3 regions of the Azospirillum sp. UFLA03-27 genome follow, and region 2 is predicted to be linked to each of the others. Evidence: riboswitches for the same ligand, from Rfam matches in the RefSeq annotation. Region 2 holds a riboswitch; each other region holds the start of a gene.
What was found. Region 2 has a riboswitch for thiamine pyrophosphate ahead of thiC (phosphomethylpyrimidine synthase ThiC). Riboswitches for the same ligand answer to the same signal wherever they lie in the genome.
Positions count from the first base shown of each region.

Region 1: linked by a shared signal. The riboswitch ahead of thiO (glycine oxidase ThiO) and the one ahead of thiC (phosphomethylpyrimidine synthase ThiC) in region 2 are both predicted to bind thiamine pyrophosphate.
Region 3: linked by a shared signal. The riboswitch ahead of Q4I23_RS20950 (LuxE/PaaK family acyltransferase) and the one ahead of thiC (phosphomethylpyrimidine synthase ThiC) in region 2 are both predicted to bind thiamine pyrophosphate.

Region 1 covers NZ_JAUQTX010000015.1:3,580-5,839, reverse strand. The annotation lists gene mgtE (magnesium transporter) at 1-633, shown strand, start outside; TPP riboswitch at 680-783, shown strand; gene thiO (glycine oxidase ThiO) at 775-1,944, shown strand; gene thiS (sulfur carrier protein ThiS) at 1,941-2,150, shown strand; gene Q4I23_RS03990 (thiazole synthase) at 2,197-2,260, shown strand, end outside.
Region 2 covers NZ_JAUQTX010000039.1:665-2,924, reverse strand. The annotation lists gene thiC (phosphomethylpyrimidine synthase ThiC) at 1-1,091, opposite strand, end outside; TPP riboswitch at 1,208-1,320, opposite strand; gene Q4I23_RS08665 (hypothetical protein) at 1,525-1,713, shown strand; partial or broken gene oxlT (oxalate/formate MFS antiporter) at 1,784-2,260, opposite strand, start outside.
Region 3 covers NZ_JAUQTX010000153.1:5,157-7,416, reverse strand. The annotation lists gene Q4I23_RS20960 (acetylornithine deacetylase/succinyl-diaminopimelate desuccinylase family protein) at 1-620, shown strand, start outside; gene Q4I23_RS20955 (class I SAM-dependent methyltransferase) at 666-1,241, shown strand; TPP riboswitch at 1,300-1,429, shown strand; gene Q4I23_RS20950 (LuxE/PaaK family acyltransferase) at 1,506-2,260, shown strand, end outside.

The sequences.
Region 1 (2,260 bases), on a different contig from region 2:
GGTGGGCGGCTGATCGGCGTCATCACCGTCGACGACGTGGTCCACATCATCGACGAGGAGGCCGAGGACGACATCGGCAAGCTGGGCGGCGTCGGCGACACCTCCATCTACCGCTCGGTTCTGGAAACCTCGCGCTCGCGCATTTCCTGGCTGGGCGTGAATCTGTTTACCGCCTTCGCGGCGGCGGGCGTCATCTCGCTGTTCGAGGCGACCATCGAACAGATCGTGGCGCTGGCCGTGCTGATGCCGATCACCGCCTCAATGGGCGGCAACGCCGGGACCCAGACCCTGACCGTGGCGGTGCGCGCCCTGGCGACACGCGAGCTGTCGTCCTCCAACGCCCCCCGCGTGGTGGGTAAGGAGGTGCTCGTTGGGCTGCTCAACGGCGCCGTCTTCGCCACGCTGGTCGGGGCCATCGCCGCGACGTGGTTCGAGCCGATGATCGGCTTGGTCATCGGCTGTGCCATGGTCATCAACCTGTTCGTCGCCGGCCTGTGCGGGGTGCTGATTCCCATCGGACTGGACCGGCTGGGCGTCGATCCGGCGGTGGCGAGTTCGGTCTTCCTGACCACCATGACCGACGTCATCGGGTTCCTGTCCTTCTTGGGGCTGGCGTCGCTTTTGTTGTTGTGACCAACGAAAAGGGGCTTGCCAAAGGCGGTCCTCTTCCGGATGATCCGGGCATTGGCTGGGGTGCCGTGCGGGATGCGCTCGTGCGGCTGAGATCACACCCATCGAACCTGTCTGGATAATGCCAGCGAAGGGAGCCGCCGCATGGTATCCGCGCCCTTATTTCATTCTGATTCCGCGAAACCCACCGTCGCCGTGATCGGCGCCGGGGTGGTCGGCCTCTCCATCGCCTGGAGGCTGGCCGTCGCCGGCTGCCGGGTTGAGGTCTTCGACCGTGGCGCTGCCGGCCGGGGCGCCAGCCACGCCGCGGGCGGGATGCTCGCCGCCTGCGTGGAGACCGAACCCGGCGAAGAGAGCCTTCTGCCGCTGACCCGCGCCTCCCAGGACCTGTGGCCCGCCTTCGCGGCGGAGTTGGAGGCCGCCTCCGGCATGGCGGTGGACCTGCGCGGCGAAGGCACGATGGTCATCGCGCTGAACGCCGACGACGCCGCCAAGGTGCGGTTCCTGCACGACTTCCAGACCAAGCTCGGCCTGCCCGTGGAATGGCTGAGCGGGGCGGAGGTGCGTCGGCGCGAACCCTATCTCCAGCCGGGCGTGGCCGGCGCGCTGTTCTGCGCCGGCGACCATCAAGTCGACAACCGCAAGGTTGCCACCGCCCTGCACGCTGCCGCCCTGCGGGCCGGCGCCGTGGTGCACGAGTACGCCGAGGTGTCCCGCATCGAGATCCGCGGCGGCCGTGCCGTCGGCGTCCAGGTTGGCAACCGGCTTTTCGAGGCCGACCGGGTGGTTCTGGCCGCCGGGGCGTGGTCGGGTTGGATCGACAGCCTGTCCCCGGCGGTGCGTCCGCCGGTGCGTCCGGTGAAGGGCCAGATGCTCTGTTTGCGCATGGACCCCCGCCTGCCGCTGCTGCGCCATGTGGTGTGGACCCCCGGCACCTACCTGATCCCGCGGCTGGACGGGCGGCTGCTCGTCGGCGCCACGACGGAGGAGCGCGGATTCGACGACCGGCTGACCGCCGGGGGCCAGTTCGCCCTGCTGGAAGGGGCGTGGCGCGCCCTGCCGGGCATCGCCGAGCTGCCCATCGAGGAGGCATGGGCCGGATTCCGTCCCGGCACCCGCGACGACGCCCCGATCCTCGGCCTCTCGGAGGTGGAGGGGCTGGTCTACGCCACCGGGCACCACCGCAACGGCATCCTGCTGACCCCGGTCACCGCGGATTCGGTGGCGCGGCTGGTCCTGACCGGAGAGGCCGATCCGGTGATCCGCCCCTTCGCGCTCGACCGTTTCGCCCAGCCGAAGGGGGCCGCGGCATGAGCGCCCGCATCCGCGTGAACGGGCGGGAGGAGGACCTCGCCGCCCCCACCGTCGCCGCCCTGCTGGCCGGGCGGGGAATTGCCGCGGGCACGCGCGGGGTCGCGGTCGCCCTCAACGGCGCCGTCCTGCCGTCCCGCCGCTGGGACGAGACACCCTTGTCCGCGGGCGATGCCCTGGAGATCATCCGCCCCGTCCAAGGCGGCTGAACTTCTCACCCGCCGGAGCGCGGGGCCGACATCCAAGGAAACACCCATGAACGACACGCTCACCATAGCGGGCCGTGAGTTCCGCTCGCGCCTGTTTCTCGGCACCGCCG
Region 2 (2,260 bases):
ATCTCCTCGAACCGCTCGTAGAGGAAGCTCTCGCGGTGATGCGACAGGCACCATTTCGCCATGATCGAGCCGCCGCGCGACACGATGCCGGTGGTGCGCTTCGCGGTCAGCGGGATGTGCGCCAGACGGATGCCGGCGTGGATGGTGAAATAGTCCACCCCCTGCTCCGCCTGCTCGATCAGCGTGTCGCGGAAGATCTCCCAGGTCAGGTCCTCGGCCTTGCCGCCGACCTTCTCCAGCGCCTGATAGATCGGCACGGTGCCGATGGGGACCGGGCTGTTGCGCAGAATCCATTCACGGGTGGTGTGGATGTTGCGGCCGGTGGACAGGTCCATGACGGTGTCAGCACCCCAGCGGATCGACCAGACCATCTTGTCGACCTCCTCCCCCACCGAGGACGCGACGGCGGAATTGCCGATGTTCGCGTTGATCTTGGTGAGGAAGTTGCGGCCGATGATCATCGGCTCCGATTCGGGGTGGTTGATGTTGGACGGGATGATCGCCCGCCCGCGCGCCACCTCGTCGCGGACAAACTCCGGGGTCACATGGTCGGGGATCGAGGCGCCGAAGTCGTCACCGTCCCGCGCCGCCGCCTCGGCCAGCCGCTGGCGGCCCAGATTCTCGCGGACGGCGATGTACTCCATCTCCGGCGTGACGATGCCGGCGCGGGCGTAGGCCATCTGCGTGACCGCCCGGCCCGGCTTGCCGCGCAGCGGACGGCGCCCGGCGCGGTCGAAGACGGGCACGGCGCGCGTCTCGCCGACGCGCAGCCCGTCGTCTTCCGGACGGACCTCGCGGCCCTCATAGGCCTCGACGTCGCCGCGGGCCTCGATCCAGGAGCGGCGCAGCTCCGCCAGGCCGCGGCGGATGTCGGTCTGCACGGCGGGATCGCTGTAAGGGCCTGAGGTGTCGTAGACGCGCACCGGCGGCTCGCCACCGCCGACATGGATGTCGCGCATCGCCACGCGCAGGTCGGGGAAGCGCTCCCCGGCCACATGGACCTTGCTGGACGACGGCAGCGGGCCGGTCGTCACCGAGAAATGGTCCGACGGCGCGGCGTCTTTCGAAGCAGGGGGAAGAGAGTCGGGCATCTGCTATGGATCTCCATCGCACATAGGATCGTTGGAGACCCGGGTGTGACGGAGTGGCAGAACGGACGACCGGAGCGGTCCCCATGGAGGGGTGCGCGATGGGGGTGCGCGTGACCGTGGCCCGTTTGTTCCTGTCCCTACGCCGGTACGACCCGGATCAGGTTCAAAGGGTTCGGCGCCTTACGGCATCATCTCAGCCCCGTGCTATGGGGCTCCCCTTGGAACGTCGCCATGCTGAACGATCCGCCCCACCCACGTCAATGCGATTCACGGCGCGATTCACGGCGAATCCCACCCAATCAATGCAATTGGCGCGGTTCTGGTATCCATTATCTGGTATACAAAATCCTATTGCTCAGCCTGAGCCGGGCCGCTATGCTGCATCACAACAACAAAAAGCAACGCCCCCTCCCGAGTGCCCGGAGCCCGTCCCATGCTCGAATCCCAGATGATCGCCTTCGTCGCCCTGGTCGGCCTGATGGGCCACGGCCTGACCCTGCTGATGCGGGAGGATGACGAGTGGACTTCCGATCCGCAGGACGAGCAGCCGGACGGCCTCTGGTCGTCAGAGCGCTTCAACCAGTCCGGCGAGGGCCACAACCGTCCTTTCTTCCTGGAATGAAAAAGGCCGCCGCGCGGGGTGTGCGCGGCGGCCTTCATCGGAGGACCGTAACCGGAAGTGTGCGGGCCGATCAGTGGCCGGGCTGCACCGCCAGCCCACCCGCACCCTGCTGAGCGGCAAGTTCGGCGTTTCGGGCATGGTGTTTGCGCAGCATTGGCCGCAGGACCGCGATGGCGCAGAAGGCCGCGATGAGGTCCATGGTGGCACAGATGTAGAGCACGGTCGCCCAGGTGCCGGTGGCTTCCATCAGCAGGTTGCCCAGCGGGACCAGCAGCGCCGCAACGCCCTTGGCGCAGTACAGGACGCCGTAGATCTTTGCAGCATGCTTGGTGCCGAAGGTGTCCGCCGAGGTGGCGCTGAACAGGCTGTACACTTCGCCCCAGGCCAGGAACACCAGCCCCGACAGGATCAGGAACATGATCGGGTCGTGGCCGAAGCGGCTGAGCATCAGGATGCCGAGGCCTTCGAAGGTGAAGGCAATGAACATCGTCGCTTCACGGCCGATGTGGTCGGAGACGAAGCCGAACAGCGGACGGGAGATGCCGTT
Region 3 (2,260 bases), on a different contig from region 2:
TCCTCGGCAACTGCGCGGTGCGCCATATGGGCGCCGTGCTGCACCGGATCGAGACGGAGCTGCTCCCCCGCTTGGCCGCCAAGCGCACCGCCATGCCGGTGGTGCCGGAGGGGGCGCGGCAGTCCACCCTGAACATCAACGCCATCCATGGCGGCCAGCCGGAGGATCACGGCGGCCTGCCCAGCCCGATGGTGCCTGACCGCTGCCGTATGGTCATCGACCGCCGCTATCTGATCGAGGAGGACCCGGAGGAGGTGCGGGCGGAGATCACCGCCATCCTGGAGGATCTGCGCCGCGAGCGCCCCGGCTTCGATTACGAGCTGCGCGAGGTTCTGGCCTTTCTGCCCACCCTGACCGACGCCGACGCGCCGGTGGTGCGGGGGGTGGGGGCGGCCATCGAGACGGTGCTGGGCCGCCCGGCGGTGCAGGTGGTGTCCCCCGGCACCTACGACCAGAAGCACATCGCGCGGGTCGGGCATCTGAAGGACTGCATCGCCTACGGCCCCGGCATCCTCGACCTCGCCCACCAGCCGGACGAGTATGTGGACATCGACGACATGGTCCATTCCGCGCAGGTCATGGCGATGGCCGCCCTGTCGCTGCTGCGGCGGGAGGTGTAAGGTCGCATTCGTGGCAACAACAACGGCTGGCCGGAAACGCGTGCGATGTCGGACCTCAAGCTCAACCTCGGCTGCGGCGACACGCGGCTTGCCGGCTACGTCAACGTGGACAAGTACGGCACCTTCGGGCCGGACATCGTCGCCGACCTGGAGGTCGTGCCCTGGCCGTTCGAGGAGAGCAGCGTCGCCGACGTCCAGCTCATCCACGCGCTGGAGCATATGGGCCAGACGACCGAGGGCTTCCTGAACATCATGAAGGAGCTGTACCGCGTCTGCCGCCACGGCGCGCGGATCACCATCAAGGTGCCGCACCCGCGCAGCGACGGCTATCTCGGCGATCCGACCCACGTCCGCCCCATTACGCCCAACGTGCTGAGCCTGTTCTCGATGGAGGAGAACCGGAAATTCATCGAGCGCGGCTGGCCCAACACCCGCTTGGCCATGCACCTGAACGTCGATTTCCGCATGCTGTCGATCGTCTACGCCCCGACCCCGCGCTGGCACCACAAGCTGGCGTCCGGGGAGGTCACGAACCAGGAGGTGATGGAGGCGATGGAAAGCCAGAACAACGTCATCGACGAGATCGCCATGGTCCTGGAGGTGGTGAAGGACGCCGCCTGAACCCGACCTCCTTGAACCCGACCTCCTTGACGGGCGGGGGCCGGTCCCTTAGCTTGCGAAGTGTTCCCTGGGGGGCCTCGCTAGGAGGCTGAGACTCCGCCGGTCCGGCGCTTTCATCCGGACAACGCGGTGACCCATCGAACCTGATCCGGGTCATACCGGCGTAGGGACGGGACTGAAGGGCGGCACGGCGTACCCCCATTCCATCCAGACACCGCTTGCTCCGGCAACAGTTTGTTGGCGCTGCAAAAGGTGTGTGCGGACGTGACCGAAGCCCGACTTGTCGAAGAGCTGCTGGCCTTCATCGCCGCCGGAGAGGCGGACGAGGAGGCGTTCAACCGCATGGCGCTGGCCGTCTTCGCCCACCAGTTCGAGACCAACGCCCCCTACCGCCGCTTCGCCACCCAGCGGGCGCGCACCCTGCGCACGGTGAAGAGCTGGTGCGACGTGCCCGCTGTGCCGATCAGCGCCTTCAAGGACCTGACGCTGAGCGGACGCCCGCCGGAGGAGTGCCCGCACGTCTTCATGACCAGCGGCACCACCAAGGGCGTGCGGGGCAAGAGCCACCATCCGACGCTGGCGGTCTACGACCGCTCGATGACCGTCAATTTCCGCCGCCGCTTCATGGGAGAGTGGGACCGGCTGCGCATGGGTATCCTGTTCCCGACCAAGCAGGCGATGCCCAACTCCTCGCTCGCCCATTATCTGGCGCTGGCGAAGAGCGAGTTCGGGACGGATGAGAGCCGCTATTTCGTCTCCGACGCCGGGCTGGACGTGGACGGGGCGATCGAGGCGCTGTCCCGCGCCGAGGAAACCGGCGAACCCTACGCCCTGCTGGGGGCGAGCTTCAGCGTCGTGCATCTGATGGACGCGCTGGCCGAGCGGGGGTGGAGCTTCGCCCTGCCGGCGGGCAGCCGCGTCCTCGACACCGGCGGCTTCAAGGGCCAGTCGCGGGAGATGGCGGCGGAGGAGTTCTACAGCCGCCTGTCCGCCACCTTCGGCGTGCCGCGCCGGCTGTG